DNA from 4 places in the Aquisalimonas asiatica genome. Region 1 is predicted to be linked to each of the others. Evidence: predicted binding sites of a transcription regulator. Region 1 holds the regulator's gene; each other region holds the start of a gene.
The links. The regulator sigma-54, encoded in region 1, starts transcription at its own class of promoters, with help from an activator protein. The targets are predictions, from matches to a motif close to TGGCANGNTNCNTGCTT.
Positions count from the first base shown of each region.

Region 2: the regulator sigma-54 is predicted to act here: its motif matches at 1,997-2,013, upstream of BMZ02_RS01270 (ammonium transporter).
Region 3: the regulator sigma-54 is predicted to act here: its motif matches at 1,978-1,994, upstream of BMZ02_RS12655 (PEP-CTERM sorting domain-containing protein).
Region 4: the regulator sigma-54 is predicted to act here: its motif matches at 1,710-1,726, upstream of glnK (P-II family nitrogen regulator).

Region 1 is NZ_FOEG01000002.1:653,705-657,848, reverse strand. It holds gene BMZ02_RS07780 (HPr kinase/phosphorylase) at 1-302, opposite strand, end outside; gene ptsN (PTS IIA-like nitrogen regulatory protein PtsN) at 299-772, opposite strand; gene hpf (ribosome hibernation-promoting factor, HPF/YfiA family) at 851-1,189, opposite strand; gene BMZ02_RS07765 (RNA polymerase factor sigma-54) at 1,238-2,845, opposite strand; gene lptB (LPS export ABC transporter ATP-binding protein) at 2,999-3,724, opposite strand; gene lptA (lipopolysaccharide transport periplasmic protein LptA) at 3,721-4,144, opposite strand, start outside.
Region 2 is NZ_FOEG01000001.1:257,469-261,612, reverse strand. It holds gene BMZ02_RS01280 (primary-amine oxidase) at 1-178, opposite strand, end outside; gene BMZ02_RS01275 (hypothetical protein) at 321-530, opposite strand; gene BMZ02_RS01270 (ammonium transporter) at 604-1,917, opposite strand; gene BMZ02_RS01265 (heme-dependent oxidative N-demethylase family protein) at 2,175-3,242, opposite strand; gene BMZ02_RS01260 (PDR/VanB family oxidoreductase) at 3,284-4,144, opposite strand, start outside.
Region 3 is NZ_FOEG01000005.1:150,144-154,287, reverse strand. It holds gene BMZ02_RS12660 (efflux RND transporter permease subunit) at 1-583, shown strand, start outside; gene BMZ02_RS12655 (PEP-CTERM sorting domain-containing protein) at 970-1,923, opposite strand; gene BMZ02_RS12650 (tetratricopeptide repeat protein) at 2,106-4,144, opposite strand, start outside.
Region 4 is NZ_FOEG01000010.1:82,407-86,550, reverse strand. It holds gene BMZ02_RS16185 (YifB family Mg chelatase-like AAA ATPase) at 1-1,251, opposite strand, end outside; gene ubiK (ubiquinone biosynthesis accessory factor UbiK) at 1,297-1,566, opposite strand; gene glnK (P-II family nitrogen regulator) at 1,853-2,191, shown strand; gene BMZ02_RS16170 (ammonium transporter) at 2,225-3,451, shown strand; gene BMZ02_RS16165 (adenosine deaminase) at 3,627-4,144, opposite strand, start outside.

The DNA.
Region 1 (4,144 bases):
ACTGCGGCCTGCGCCAGGACGGCGTGGCCACCGAACAGGTGGGTGACAGACTGCGGGCCAAGGCCGCGGACCTCCAGCAGGCCCGCCAGTGCGGCAGGTGCCCGGCCGATCACGCGCCCGCCCTCGACGCACAGGGCGACGGCGTCGTCCGCGACCAGCCGGTGGCCGCGCCCGAGCAACTGCAGCGCCGTATCACTCTTGCCGGTGCCGCTGTCACCTGTGAGGAGGAGGCCGCAGCCGTGCACGCTGACCAGCACGCCGGGGACGGTGGCGCCCGTGTCACCGGTCACGTGATCACTCATGTGCTCCCCTGGGCGGCCTCCCAGTCCCTGAGCAGCTCATACATGGCGTCGGCGTCGTTGGCATCGCGGAGCCTGCGGCACAGGGGCTGGTCACTGAACATCTCGGCGAGCCGGGCAAGAATCTGGAGGTGTTCGTCGGTGAAATGTTCCGGTACGACCAGGGCGAACAGGAGGTCGACGGGTTCGTTGTCGAAGGCGTCGAAGTCGATGGCTTCGCTGGTGCGGATGAAGGCCGCCGTGGCCGTGTCATTGCCGTCCATGCGGGCGTGGGGCAGGGCGACGCCGTGGCCAAGCCCGGTGCTGCCGAGCTTCTCGCGGCTGATCAGCTTGTCGAAGATGGCGTTCGCCGGCAGGGCGGAGTCGGAGCCGGCCACCATGTCACTGAGGACTTCCAGGCCGCGCTTCTTGCTGGTCACCTGGATGTCGCAGGCGATGCGCTCCGGTGTGATTAGGTCGGCAATCTTGATCATGCTTGTCCACGCAGGGTCGTGTCTGCGGTTTCGGAAGTCGGCGGCGGCCCCGCGCTGGTGGCCGCCGCTGCGCGCTGTTCAGTCCTCTTCGCCCTCTCCCTGGGCCTTGGCCTGGGCGCCTTCGTTGCGCCGGTGGTCGGTCACCTTCTCCTTGTGCTTCTTCACCTGCCGGTCGAGCTTGTCGATGAGCCCGTCGATGGCAGCATACATGTCTTCGGCGCTGGCATCAGCGTAAAGCTTGGCGCCACTGAGCAGCATGGTGGCCTCGGCCTTCTGCCGCAGCTTCTCCACCGTCAGGATCACGTGGACGTTGACCACGTTGTCAAAGTGGCGCTCCAGCTTGTCCATCTTGGAATGCACGTACTCGCGCAGTGCTTCGGTGAGATCCACATGGTGCCCGGTGATGTCGATCTGCATAGAGACTCCTCCCGTATGAGAGCCGGAAACGGCTGGCCCAGTGTTGCCTCAGGCAATCCTTTTTCGTTCGTTCGACGAGGCAATCGACATGGATTCACGATACTTTGCCACTGTCCGTCGCGCCACATCGATTCCCTCATTTTTCAGGATTTCGGCCAGTTTGCTGTCGCTGAGCGGTTTGCGGGCGTCCTCTTCGGCGATCAGCCGGCGAATCCGGGCGCGGATGGAGGTTGCCGAGCACTCCTGTCCGTCCACGGTATGCACGTGGCTGGAGAAGAAATACTTGAACTCGAACGTGCCGCGGGGCGTGTACATGTACTTCTGCGTGGTGATCCGGGAGATGGTGGACTCGTGCATCTCCACTTCTTCCGCCACCTCGCGCAGCACCAGCGGCTTCATGGCCTCCTCGCCCTGTTCCAGGAACTCCTGCTGGTGATTGACGATGCACGTGGCCACCTTGAGGAGCGTTTCATTGCGGCTCTTCAGGCTCTTGATGAACCAGCGTGCCTCCTGCAGGTGCTGGCGCATGGTGGCGTTGTCGTTGCCCTGGTCGCCGCGGCGGACGAGGCCGGCGTAGTAGCTGTTGACGCGGATCCTGGGTGATGCCTCGGGGTTCAGCTCCACCCGCCAGGCGCCGCGCTCCTTGCGGACGTAGACGTCGGGCACCACGTACTCGGCCGCGGGTGTGCCGATCTGGGAGCCGGGCCGCGGGTCCAGGGTGCGTACCAGCTCCAGTACCTGGCCGAACTCCTCCTGGGAGACCTTGAGCTTGCGGGTGAGGGGGCCGAGCTGGCGGCTGCCGAGGAGGTCCAGGTGCTTGTCCACCAGCAGCCGTGCTTCGGCAAGCCAGGGGGTGTCTTCCGGGAACTGCTCGAGCTGGACCAGTAGCGCCTCGCGGGGGTCCAGGGAGGCTACTCCGAGCGGGTCGAACCGCTGGATCAGGTGGCGTACCGCCTCCACCTCGTCGGGCTCCACGGGGTCGTCGCCGTCAGTCACCGATTCGCAGATTTCCTCGATGGTGACGCCCAGGTAGCCGTCGTCGCGGACGCCGTCGATGATGGCCTCGGCGATGGCCATGTCCCGTTCGCTGAAATGGGACAGCTGAGCCTGCCACAGCAGGTGGTCGTGCAGGCCGCCGCTGCTGCCGGCGGTCCGGTTCTCCCACGCCTCGCGCTGGTCGTCCTCGCCGGCGGGCGCGCTGTAGGCGGTGCTGCCGTCGTAGATGTCGTTCCAGTCGGAATCCAGGGGCAGGTCCTCGGGGATGTCGGCCTGGTCCGAGGCGGGCTTGTCATCGGCGCCGTCGTGATCGTCGATCGTGTCGGCGACGTCCGGAGCGGTGTCGGTGTCCGTCGCTTCGCCACCGCTTGCCTCGCCGTCGCCGTCCGTTTCGCCGGACTCCCGGGCGTCGGTCGTGTTCTCGGTGCTGGTGTCGGTATCGGCGGCATTGGCGCTGTCGTCGCCGCGGTCGGTGTCAGCGGCCGCCTCGTCAGCTTCGTCGAGCTCGTCAGCGGGCTCCAGCATCAGGTTGGAATCCAGTGCCTGCTGGATCTCCGTGCGCAGCTCCAGAGTCGACAGCTGCAGCAGTTTGATCGCCTGCTGGAGCTGCGGTGTCATGGTGAGCTGCTGGCCGAGACGTAGCTGCAGCGACTGTTTCATTGGCGATGCCTCTCTCCTGCTGCCCCTCGGGCTGCGGGTCAGGCCGGGCCTGCATGCGAGTGGGTTGATGACCCTATCGTAACTGACTCTGTCGCCGGTTAGAACATTGGCCCGATACTTGCGTGGGCTCCTGGAAAGTGCTAAGCCACGAGATCACAGGCGAAAATGTTCGCCCAGGTACACCTCGCGGACCTGCTTGTTCGCCAGGACCTCGTCGGAGCTGCCGCGGGCGATGACTTCGCCCTGGGCGAGGATGTAGGCGCGCTGGCAGATGCCGAGCGTCTCCCGCACGTTGTGGTCGGTGATGAGTACGCCGATGTCCCGGTCCGCCAGGTGGCGGATGATTTCCTGAATGTCCAGCACCGAGATGGGGTCGACGCCCGCGAAGGGTTCGTCCAGCAGGATGAACTGCGGGTTGGCGGCGAGCGCCCGCGCGATCTCGACCCGCCGGCGTTCGCCGCCGGAGAGGCTGATGCCGTTCTGATCGTGCAGGTGGCCGACGTTGAACTCGTCCAGCAGCTCTCTGGCGCGCTCCCGGCGCTGCTTCCGGTTGAGTTCGGGGCGGGTTTCCAGAATCGCCAGCAGGTTGTCCATGACCGTGAGCTTGCGGAAGATCGAGGCTTCCTGGGGGAGGTAGCCGACGCCACGGCGGGCGCGCACGTGCATGGGCAGGTCGGTGATGTCGTTGCCGTCCAGCTCGATGCGCCCGCCGTCGGCCTGCACCAGGCCCACCACCATGTAGAAGCACGTGGTCTTGCCTGCGCCGTTGGGGCCCAGCAGGCCGACCACCTCGCCGCTGGAGACTTCCAGCGACGCGCCGTGGACCACGGTCTTGCGGCGGTAGGTCTTCACCAGCTTCTCGGTGCGCGGCGGGCTCACTCGTCGTCTCCGTTGTCCTCGTCGTCGGGGAACAGTCGGATCTGCACGCGGCGTCCGGTCTCGGGCTCGCCGCGCGCATGCACCCGGTCGGCGGCCACCTCGTATTCGATACGCTCGCCGGTGAACGTGTTCCGCCCCTGGGTCAGCCGCGCGCCTTCCAGCAGGATGACCCGCTCGGGGCCGGAGGCGTAGTACTCCATGCGCGGCGCTTCCGCCTCGATGGGGCGGCGGTCCTCGCCACCCCGCTGGTTGTAGACGGCGGGCTCGCCTTCCACCACCACGTGGTCCAGCGCCTGATCGCCGGCGTCGTCCTCCCGCAGGTGTACGGTCATGCGGTCGCCGGTGATGCGGCGTGGCCCGCGTGTGAGCACGACGTTGCCGGTGTAGACGCTGACGCCCCGGGCGTTGTCGATCTCGGCG
Region 2 (4,144 bases), on a different contig from region 1:
CCTTGTCGGGCTCTTCCAGCACCAGGCGCTCGAAACGCAGTGGATCCGGTCCGAGCGCATCGCGCAACAACGCCGCCGCGGCCCGAATCTCCTGCGGGCCAAGGGGATCCAGGGGGTGACAGGAGCCGGCACCCGTGTTCCGTGTCGTATCTGTTGCGGGACCATCGGTCGTTGCCATGATTCGGTACTCCAACCTGCGGCGTGACGCCGCGTTGAGGGTGCTGATTCCGTCGGCGCGGCCACCGCGTCCGCCGGCCGTGAAAAGGCGGGCCGACCGCAACCAGAGCGGACGACCCGCCGGACTCGTCATGAAACGCGTGTCAGATGTTGACGCCTTTCAACCCGCCGTCCTGGATGAGATCCGGATCAAGCGACCGGAACGTCCTGTTCTCGTGAATGATCATGCGAACGATGACACCAATGCCAACGCCCATGGCCAGGAGCAGGAACAGCCACATACCGACGGAATCGGGGCCAAACGTGAACACGGCGCCGGCGCCGTCCCAGGTGGAGAATGTGCTTGGGTTCATGATGTACCTCCATGCGCTGCCTTGAGAAACCGGGCCGCCGGGCACCCCGGCGGCCGCGGCCATACGCTCGCTGCTACGACTCCCGGGCGCCTGCAGATGGCACGTTGCGGGACTCGGGGTAGGCGGTCGTGGGGATCTCCACGGCGTCGATACCGATCTGCTCGACCTCCGGGGGAACACGCAACAGGCCCGCCGACTTCAGTAGCAGCGAAATTCCGTATCCGGGGATGAACCCGACCAGGATCATCACCACCGCCCCCGTGATCTGGCCGACGAAGGTCACGTCCGGCAGGTCGCCGACGTTGGGGTAGCCGTGCAGAAAGATCCCGGACGCGATCAGGCTCCAGACGCCCGCAATACCGTGGACCGAGACGGCGCCCACGGCATCATCGATGCCAGCCTTCTCCAGCATGCGCCCTGCAATGGGAATCAGGCAGCCACCCAGGAAAGCGACGATGAAGGCTACACCCGGGTGGTAGACATCCAGGCCCGCGGCCACGGAAATGATTCCCCCCAGGGCTCCGGACATCATCCAGAACGGCTCACGGCTGATGGCGTAGGCACCGATCACACCACCGGAGAAGCCCATCAACGTGGTAAACCCGAACGCCGACAGGTTGGTGGGATTGCCGTAGATCGTGGTCCAGTCGCCCCCCACGTTGAAGATGATGCAGCCGCCCAGGAACCCGAAGAAACCGACGATGATCAGCATCAGGCCGATGAGCGACATGGGCAGGTTGTGCGGCGGGATCGCATTGATCTCGCCATTGGGGCCGAACTTGCCAACACGGGGCCCCAGATTGATCAGTACGCCCAGGGCGAAGAAGCCGGCCACGGTATGCACCACACCCGCGGCGCCGATGTCGTGGTACCCGAGCTGGTGCAGCATCCACCCATCCGGATGCCAGCCCCAGGCCCCGGCCAGGATCCAGACGCCGGCACCGAGAATGACCGCGAGAATCACGTAGGCACTGAGTCGCACCCGCTCGATGAGCGCGCCCGAGAGGATCGACGCCGTGGTGGCACCGAACAGGGTGAATGCGGCCCAGAAGATACCGGTCCCCTTATCATCGATATTGGGGCCCATGCTCTCGCTCCAGGGCGCCCCGATGGACGCACCTTCGGCAATGGTAAAGCCACCGGGGAAAGCCCCGTAAATCCACCAGCCAAAGAAGTAGAACGCTGCGATGACGTAGGCCAGGGCGAGAATGTTTTTCACCCCCGCCGCCAGCGAGTTCTTGACCCGCGACGCTCCCATCTCGTACGCCAGGAACCCGGCGTGAATGAGCACCATGATCGCGGTGCACCACCAGTAATAGATCTCCATGCTGATGGAGCCAAGTAACTCCACCTGCGATTGGAGCCCGCTTATCGCTTCAGCTTCCATGGGGTTGCCTCCTGTGCGGACGAAAAAGGGAACCGCTTGTTTCCTGGAACGAAACTTCGTTTCTTTCCGTTAATCCATGTAGCAAAAACCGTACCGCGAAAGGCAACGTCCGCAGGGAATTGGAAGAAAGCACTCATCGCACTGATTCTATTGGTTTTTTTATTCTCCACCGCCAACCGGGGAAGCGCTTGCGATGGCCTCTTGGTGTTGCGCCGCACCACCGCCGGGCGAAGCGGTGCCACGATGGTGCGGCGCGGTTACTCAGGGGCGGTGCCCGGGGTGAGTTCGGCCCCGTCATCCAGTGGTGCCAGGTGAGCCAGAACCAGGGGGCGGTAGCCGATCAGGCCCTTGTAGTCGGCCAGATCATCGGGGAGATCCCGGAGCACGCGGTGAAACCGCTTCGCCCATTTCGGGATCGTGGCGAGTTCGTTGATGCTGATGAGGTAGCAGCGAATGCTGAACAGGATCGCATTGCTGCGCGGCAGGCGGTAGAGCGCCTGGAGCTCTACCCGGAGGTGCGCCTTGTCTCCCACGTTCTCCGGCGTTACGCGGGCACGATCAATGCCCCACTGATGGTAGTTCTCCGGAGAGGTATCCATGCGCGGGTTCACGGTCATGGTCCAGTTGAGCCGGCGTACCGGCTCGCCCACGCGCAAGTTCATCAGAAAGGCGAGCGCCCGGTCGAAGACCCCCATCTCGTGGGCTCGCGGCACCGGCCCGTGCCATTCATGAAAGGTCATACCGAGATCGAATTCCAGGGACCAGTCCGCCTGGCAGGTGACCATTCCGCCGTCCATGTACAGGGTCTCGTCCCGCTGGTCATGGATCGTGAAATCCCCCTGTACCTGACGGGTAATGTACTCGAACGGCTCCATTGGCAGCGTTGCCGCATCACCGAATGTGAAGGTATCGCGAATTCCGAGAAGCCGGTTCTCCCAGGTCCACTGATTGCCATCACGGTCGAGAACGAAGCTCGCCGGGTAGTCCCGGGACAGGGATTCCATCAGGAGTTCGAGCGTATCCCATTGCGCCGCCATCATGTGGGGCAGAACGCGACACCTGCCGGGATCGTCCTCGAGCACCTTGCGACGTTCCTCGACCTCGGAGAGGTAATGCTCGTCGATGTCGAAAGCAGGCGCATAAGGCGTACCCGGCGGGCCGCCATTGTGCGGCTCGATATTCACCGAATACATGTAGGAATCGTCGGCAAACGGAAACGGAAAACGGCGTATTGCCGCGGGGCTGTTGGCGTAGGTGAAGTCGTCGCGAAAGGTCTCCACCACCGGCTTGACCTCGGGCTGTGCGACCGTCGTTGTCTGGGACATGGCGAGTACTCCTTGGTGGGCGGCAAACGGGCGGTCGGGCGTTAAAGATCCAGAACCACGCGATCGCTGCGTCCGCGCGACACGCAGATCATCATCCGCGCGTTTCCGACCTTCACCTCGTCGGACAGGAAGTGGTCGTTGTGCTCGATATCGCCCTCGATCACCGCCGTTTCACACACGCCGCACGCCCCTCCCCGGCACGAGCAGGGGGGTTCGAGCCCGGCGGCCTCGAGCGCCTCCAGCGGACTCATGTCGGCCGGAACATCGACCTCCATGTTGCTCTGCGCGAGCACCAGCGTGAACGCCTTGCCGGGAGGCGGCGCCGTGAATGCCTCCGAGTGGATGGTGCCCGACGGCCAGCCGAGCCGGGCGGCAGCGTCATACACGGCCTGGATCAGGCCGGCCGGCCCGCAGACATAGACATGGGTGCCCAACGGCTGACGCCGGAACACCTCGACGGGATCGATGTACTCCCCCGCGCCGCTGTCGTACAGGCGCGCACGCCCCCCTTCTTCGCGGCGGATCCGGTCGACGAAAGGTGCCGTGTCCACACCACGAACCTGGTAGTGAACCTCGTACGAGAGCCCCTGGCGGCGGGCCTCGTCGCTGTGGGCGAGCATCGGCGTCACACCAATGCCACCCGCGATCAGCACATGGTGTCTGGCCATGGCGTTGAGGCGGAACAGGTTGACGGGCGCGGTGATCTCCAGCTCGTCGCCCTCCCGGACGGACTCGTGCAGGAAGACCGAACCGCCACGCCCGGTGTCATCGCGGCGCACCGCGATTGCGTAGTGGGATGTATCGTCGGTCGGCCCCATGAGCGAGTACGGGTTGCGGAACGTCCGCGCCGCGCCACGCATGGACACCACCACATGGCTCCCCCCCGAGAAGGCGGGCAGCGC
Region 3 (4,144 bases), on a different contig from region 1:
CGTGCGCAGCGAAGTGGGCGACGACGCGGTGGAGTATTGGGATCTCGCCGGCATGGGCCGGCTGTTCGCCGACCAGGAAACGCTGCTGATCCAGGGCCAGCTGCGCAGCCTCATTGCCGTGGTCATTCTCATGTCGGCGCTGATGCTGCTGTTCTGGCGCTCGTTCACCGCGGCCGGCATCACCATGATCCCGAATCTCGCGCCCATCGCCGCCATCTTCTCGGTCATGGGCATTCTCGGCATCTGGCTGGACATGGCCACGGCCCTGGTGGCGAGTGTGGCCGTCGGCATTGCCGTGGACGACACCGTGCACACCTACCACCAGTTCCGCAAACACCGGCTCGCAGGCAGCTCAACGGTGGCGGCCCTGGCCCGGACCTACCGGCGAAGCGGCCGGGCGGTCACCGCGACCACACTGATCCTGTGCGCCCAGTTCCTGATCCTGGGCCTGTCGGATTTTCTGCCACTGGTGGCCTTCGGGCTGCTCACCGCCCTGGGGCTGGTGGCGGCGTGGCTGTTCGACCTGCTGCTGCTGCCGGCCTTGCTGACCCTGTGGGCGAGACGGCAGGAGCGGCGGGCGTAGCTGGGGCGGGACGGTGGATGTAAACATCCACCCTACGCAGATGGTGCCGCGCCACGCCGGCCGGCATCGACGGGGGTGAACATCCGCCCACGCGGGCGGTGCCGTGCCACGTCGACCGGTGTCGGTGGACGTCGCCGCCCCCTGCGCCGGCGGCATTACGCCATGCCGGCCGGCATCGACGGGGGTGAACATCCGCCCCATGCGGGCGGTGCCGTGCCACGTCGACCGGTGTCGGTGGACGTCGCCGCCCCCTGCGCCGGCGGCATTACGCCATGCCGCATGGCCTCCCGTAGGGTGGACCTTCAGGTCCACCATGGATCACAAAAAAACCGCCACCCGAAACGGGTGGCGGTTATCTTTACAGTCGATCCGGCGCGCTGTTCGAATCAGGCAGCGAGGTCCTGATCAGCTTTCCGGCGGCGGTGGGCAACAAAGGCCAGACCCACCAGACCAAGACCCAGCAGCATCACCGCGCTCGGCTCCGGAACCTGGAAGCGGGCCGTGGTGTTCAGCTCGGTCTGGCGTACCCAGACGGTTTCACCCTGATACTCACCTTCGATGAGATCTTCGTCGCCATCGACGTTGGTATCCAGACGCCAGTGGATCGGCACCTCGGCTCCGGTCGAAGCGATGTCATAGAAGCTGTCGCCGGTGGCAGCATCACGGAAGAAGTTCTGGATGAAGTCCTGCTCATCCGCGCTGAACCCGCCGTTCGCGAGGAAGTCGAAGTTCACCCGCCCTTCCAGAACCAGGTTGGCAATGCTGCCGCTGGAACCAGTGACATCGATGCTGAGCACCTGCAGCCGCTCGCCTTCGTACTCGAAGAAGTAGTCGAAGGTGCCGCTGGTGAAGTTCACCGCTGCGTTGTTCAGATCGTCACCACTCCCCGAGACAACCTGCCCCGCAAGATCATAATCGAAGGTCATGCCCCAATTATTACCCTGCCAGTCATCCGGGGAGGCGGCGAAGCCATTCCCGCCAGCGAGGCTGGCCGCCGGAACAAAGCCCGCGATGTTCCTCTGATCATCAGACGGTGTCTGAATGGAACCATTCGTGATGCTGACGTCGCCAAGCACGTCGGACCGGTTCGTATCGAAGACCGGGGTGCCGGGCCCGATGTCCCCGGGGCTGGAGGCCTGGTAGATCGAGGTAGCCAACGTATCCAGGGACCCCATCGAGTTGAAGTCCTGAGTCCGCGTGCTCCCGCTGTTGTTGGGGTCACCGGCATTGGGAAGGCCAAGCCCTCCACCGCCGCCCAGATCCAGGTAGAACGGGCCGGCGACCGCAGCCGAGGAGCTGGCCAGCCCGACTACCCCTGCCAAAAACATTTGCTTCATCATTTTGCGTTACTCCTTGGCTATCGCGCCGTGCGGTTGACTGTTTCAACCGTTCATTTGCAGGAAGCGTTCCAGGTCGCAAAAAATCACGTAACCAACTGTTTTAATGGCATTTAAAAAAAAGGCGACCGTGTCGCAACACGGCCGCCCCATTCCCTTGTAAAGGCCTGCGACACCCGCCGCCCCTAGGGCAGGGACTCCAGGGCCTCGCGGGCACGCTCCTGTCCGTCGAACTCCGTCTCCGACAGGCGCTGCAAGAGTGGCCGGGCATCGTCTGCGCGGTCGTTACGCACATAGAGCTCCGCCAGATCCAGCGTCAGGGCGGGCGCATCCCCCTCGGACTCCCCTTCAAGGCTTTCAAGGTGTGTAATGGCATCCGACACCTTGCCGTTCTCCACCAGGGCCATGGCGAGGGTGTGGCGGACGTTGGCCGCGTCCGGCGCCAGTTCATGCGCGCGCTCCGCCAGACGCAGCGCCCGTTGCGGCTCCGACTCCCGCAACGTCCACGCCAGGTTGTTGAGCGCGACCACGTCGTCCGGATTGATCGCGATCAGATCCTCGTAGAGCTCCGTGGCCCCGGACTCGTCCACTTCAGCGCGCAGCTGCGCCAGCAGGTGCAGCGTGGCGCCGGAGACGTTGGCGCGGCCCTCGTCCGCAACCCAGCTCTCCAGGTGGTCCCGGGCCGCGTCGCCGTCGCCGTTGGCCCGGTACGCGCGCGCCAGATCCCGGGCGGTGCTGTCGTCCGGTTCCAGGGCGTGTGCCCGCTCGACACGCGCCACGGCAACGTCCAGGTCACCCGCACCGCGGGCGACGCGCGCCCCTTCACGCAAGGCGGCGCGGTCTTCTCCCCGCGCGTCGATCATCTGCTGATAGGCCTCTTCGGCAGCACCGTGATCCCCGCGCTCGGACAACAGGCGCATCAACAGAACGCGCGGCTCTTCCGCATCGGGCGCATCCTCGATTGCCTGCCGGGTAACCTGTTCGGCGTCGTCATAGCGCTCCGACTGCACCAGGGCACGCGCGTGCAGCACCAGGATGCCGTCACCGCCACCATTCATGGCCCGCACGCGCTCGAACGTGTCGGCAGCCTCGTCCGGGCGCCCCGCCGCCAGTAACGCTTCCCCGCGCAGGCGCTGGAAGTCCGGGTTCTCCCCGTGGGCATCCTCGATGGGCTCCAGCGTCGCCAGCGCCGTCTCCGGATCATCGCTGAACAGGGCATGACGCGCCTTGAGCATGCGCGGCCGCACCGCCTCCGGATGATCCTCGATGGCCTTGTTGACCAGGTGCTCGACCCGTGCGTCGTTGCCCCGCCGGGCCTCGAGACCGGCCAGCTCCAGCAGGATCTCCAGTGAGCCCGGCGAGTTCTCGTGGGCCTGCCGGTAGAAAGCCAGGGTCACATCCTCCCGTCCCGCCTGGGAAAACAGCTGGCCGATGTTGCGGATGGCGCTGATATTCTCCGGGTCGCGCTGCAGGACCTCACGGAAAGCGTCCAGGGCCGCGTCACCCTCGCCGCGGGCGATGTGAACGCCGCCCTTGAGGTTGAAGACTTCCGGGTCTTCCGGATAGGCCTCGGCCAGGGCTTCCACTTTCTCCAGGGCCTCGCCGTAGTTGCTGGCGTTAATGGCGCTGACCACAGCATCGTACTCCTCGCGGGAGGGGCGCGGATGGTCACCATCCCCCGTATCGCGCTCGGGCACGATATCTTCACCACCGCCGTCGTCCTGGAGGCCGGAGAGCGCCGTACGCACGAAACTGCCGTCTCCGGCCTGGACACCGTTGGCAAGCGCCCGGCGCATGGCCAGGGCGCGCTGATCACCCGGATGTTCCTCCAGATGCCGGTCGATCAGCTGCCCCGCACGCTCCTCGTTCCCCCGCCCGTGGGCGATGGCGATACGCATGAGGCTGCTGGCCGCATCCATGCCGTTGATGGTGTTGTAGCGGTCGAGCTGGTACTCGGACTGGTCCAGGCGGCCCGCCTCGCCGTGAATGGCCGCCAGGAACAGCCGGGGCGCGGCAAACCCGTCGGTGCGGCTGATCGCCTGTTCCATGGAGGTCTGGGCGCTGCGACGCTCACCCCGGCGCAGCTGCACCAGCCCCTCCAGGTAGGGCCCCCACGGCGCCTCACTGGCCATGCTGCGCAGCGCCGAGGCATCCTCCGCCGCCCCGTCCAGATCGCCATCCTGCAACCGCAGCAGGCCACGGCGCATGAAGTCGGTCACCTGGA
Region 4 (4,144 bases), on a different contig from region 1:
TGCCCGCGCCGCCCAGACCCGCTCCCGCACGGCGGCTGACGGCTCCCCCGGCTCCGCCTGTTGCAGTTCCGCCGGGCGCAGCCGCGGTACGCTGATCTGCATGTCAATGCGATCCAGTAGCGGCCCGGAAATGCGACCCCGGTAGCGCGCCACCTGATCCGGTGTGCATTGGCAGGCGTGTACCGGATCGCCCAGATAGCCGCAAGGGCAGGGGTTCATGGCCGTGACCAGCTGGAAACGGGCCGGGTACTCCACCTGGGCGGCGGCCCGGGAGATGCTGACGCGGCCGTTCTCCAGCGGCTCCCGCAGCACCTCCAGCGCGTGGCGCCCGAATTCCGGCAGCTCATCCAGAAACAGCACGCCATTGTGAGCCAGCGAGATCTCCCCCGGACGCGGACGGGAGCCGCCTCCCGCCAGTGCCGTATGGGAGGCGGAGTGGTGGGGTGACCGGAACGGCCGTCGGCCCCAGTCGGTCGGGGCAAAGCCCGCGCGCGTGAGCGAAAGCACGGCCGCGGTCTCCAGGCACTCGTCGTCGGTCATGGGCGGCAGTATCCCCGGCATGCGCGCGGCGAGCATGCTTTTACCCGTGCCCGGAGGGCCGCTCAGCAGGATGGAGTGGCCGCCGGCGGCCGCGATCTCCAGCGCCCGTCGGGCGCCGGATTGTCCGCGCACGTCGGCCAGATCGGGGGACGCATCGCCTGCGGCTGCCGGCACCTCGGCCCGTGCAGGCTCGAGCAGTGCCGTGCCCGCAATGTGCCCGGTGATATCCAGCAGGTGGGCAGCGCCGTAGGTGGCGTCGGGGTGGACCAGCGCGGCCTCCGGCGCGTTGTCCGCCGGCACGGCCAGCGCGCGCCCCGCCCGCCGGGCCTGCACCGCCACGGGCAGGCACCCGCGCACGGGCCGCAGCGTGCCCGTCAGTGCCAGCTCGCCGGCGAATTCCCACTGCGCCATCCGGTCCCGGGGGATCTGTCCGGATGCGGCGAGTATGCCGATGGCGATGGGCAGGTCGAAGCGGCCGCCCTCCTTGGGCAGGTCCGCCGGCGCCAGATTGATGGTGATGCGCCGGGTCGGGAATTCGAACCCGCTGTTGAGAATGGCGCTGCGTACGCGATCCCGGCTCTCTTTCACCGCGGTCTCGGGCAGCCCGACGATGGAGACCGACGGCAGGCCGTTGGCAAGGTGGACTTCAATATCCACCAACGGTGCATCCACGCCAAGGCCTGCGCGGCCGTATACCACTGCAAGTGTCATGTGTCCCGTCCCTGGGAGGGCCGCGCCCCGGGGCGCGGCGTTGGGTCAGCTGTCGCTGGTCTGTTCGTGGTTGCCGGCGCGGCCTTCCAGCGCCGCCACCCGCTCCTCCAGTGCCTCCAGCTGGGCGCGCGTGCGTGCCAGCACCTTGGACTGGGCGTCGAATTCCTCGCGCGTGACCAGATCCAGGCGATTGAAGGTGCTCTGCATGGTGGTCCGGAAGTTCCGCTCCATCTCCTGCTGGAACTCCCTCAGGCCGGGAGGCAGGTTGGCGGCGAACTTGCGCGCCATCTCATCGAGCGATTTCGGGTCGAGCATCGTGCACTCCTGATGGTCACGGGCCTGTGTGCGCACTGTTTCGGGGCAAGGCGCACCGTAATGGGGCGCGCTCTTGGTGCGTTGCCGCGAGAATCAGTGCTCTGAAGGCAATAACAACATGAATTACCGGCAGAAACAACAAGTGGCACGAGAAATGCTGAACCCCTTCCGAGTCTGATGCGGGCGGGCTGAGTCACAGCGCCGACCTGCAGGGAGGCCCTCCTGCTCGGGGGCAACCGTTCCAGGGCCCGGAGAATCCGGGCCGGTTTTCAGGGAGTAGCCGGGAATGAAACTCGTTACCGCAATCATCAAGCCGTTCAAGCTGGACGACGTGCGCGAAGCACTGTCCGAGATCGGCGTGCAGGGCATTACCGTCACCGAAGTGAAAGGTTTCGGGAGGCAGAAAGGACACACGGAGCTGTACCGCGGCGCCGAGTACGTCGTCGATTTTCTCCCCAAGGTGAAAATCGAGGCGGCAGTCCAGGACGACCTCACCGATCGCACCATCGAGGCCATCTCCAAGGCCGCGAACACCGGAAAGATCGGCGACGGCAAGATCTTCGTCTTCGAACTGGAGAAGGCGATCCGGATCCGTACCGGCGAGACCGACAAGGACGCGCTGTAACCGGCGGCTCGTGCAACCAAGAGGAAAATAACGATGGAAGTTACTGAACTCGCGTATGCGCTGGATACGTTCTACTTTCTGCTCTCCGGCGTGCTTGTGATGTGGATGGCGGCCGGCTTCTCGATGCTCGAGGCCGGTCTGGTGCGCTCCAAGAACACCGTGGAGATTCTGACCAAGAACGTGACGCTCTACTCCGTCGCGGTCATGATGTATCTGTTGGTGGGCTGGAATCTCATGTACGAGAGCGACGGCGGTATTTTCCCCTCGCTGAGCTTCTTCCTCCCGAGCAGTGAACCGCACACCACCGAGAACGAATTCGCTTACTACTCGGATTTCTTCTTCCAGGTGGTGTTCGTGGCGACTGCCATGTCCATCGTCTCCGGGGCCGTGGCCGAGCGCATGAAGCTCGGGGCGTTCCTGCTGTTCGCGGTGGTCATGACCGGCTTCATCTATCCCATCCAGGGCCTGTGGACCTGGGGCGGCGGCTGGCTGTACCAGCTCGGCTACGTCGACTACGCCGGCTCGGCCATCGTCCACATGGCCGGTGCCACCGCGGCGCTGGCGGGCGTGCTGATCCTGGGTGCGCGCAAGGGCAAGTACACCAAGGACGGCAAGATCCGGGCGATTCCGGGTGGCAACCTGCCGCTGGCGACGCTGGGTACGTTCATCCTGTGGATGGGCTGGTTCGGCTTCAACGGCGGCTCGGAGCTGGCGGTGGCGTCCGAAGGCTCGGCCAACGCCGTGGCCACGGTGTTCATGAACACCAACTTCGCCGCTGCGGCCGGCGTGGTGGCGGCGCTGATCACCTCCAAGATCCTGTTCGGCAAGGCCGACCTCACCATGGTGCTTAACGGTGCCCTGGGTGGCCTGGTGTCCATCACCGCCGCACCGGACTCCCCGGCTCCGCTGCTGGCCGTGGTCATCGGCGCCATCGGCGGCGTGATCGTGGTGTTCTCCATCATCGGTCTGGACAAGCTCAAGATCGATGATCCGGTGGGTGCCATCTCCGTGCACGGCACCTGCGGTATCTGGGGTGTGCTGGCAGTGCTCCTGTCGGTGTCGGAGGCGACCCTGGTCAACCAGCTCATCGGCCTGATCTCCATCTTCGGCTTCGTGTTCATCGCCAGTGCCGCGGTCTGGCTGCTTCTGAAGGTGACCATGGGCATTCGCGCCAGCGAGGAAGAAGAGGAAACCGGCCTCGACGTGGTCGAGTGCGGCATGGAGGCCTATCCGGAGTTCGTCTCCACCGGCCAGAAATAAGCGACCACACACAGTCGCTAGAACAGACGGGCGCCCAATGGGCGCCCGTTTATCTTTGGCTCACAGTGTTTGGTGGACCTGAAGGTCCACCCTACGGGAGCATCGTTGGCGGTCCGGTGCCGGTGTAGGGTGGACCTTCAGGTCCACCATGGCCGAGATTCCGCTAACCAGCGCCTCAGGCTGCCCGATCCAGTATCCCGTGCAGCGCCCGCCGTCGATCCTCACCGATGAACGCCGCGTCGATGGCGTTGCGGGTGAACCCGCGCAGGGTCTCCCGGTCCAGATCGAATGCCTCCGCCACCGCCGTCATGTTGGCGTTCATGTAGCCGCCGAAGTAGGCCGGATCGTCGGAGTTCACCGTGATGTTCAGCCCCGCCTGCAGCAGCTGCGGCAGGTTGTGGTCGTCCATGGTGTCGAAGACGCGCAGCTTGACGTTGGCCAGGGGGCAAACGGTCAGGCAGATGCCGCTTGCGGCCAGGCGCTTGACCAGCTCCGGGTCGCCGGTGCACTGCACACCGTGGTCCACGCGCTCGACGCGCAGGATGTCCAGTGCCTGGCGGATGTACTCGGGCGGCCCTTCCTCGCCGGCGTGGGCCACCACGCGGAAGCCGCCGTTGTGCACCTCTTCGAAGACCCGTGCGAACTTCTCCGGCGGGTGGCCGGTTTCGGCGGAGTCGAGGCCGATGGCGACGA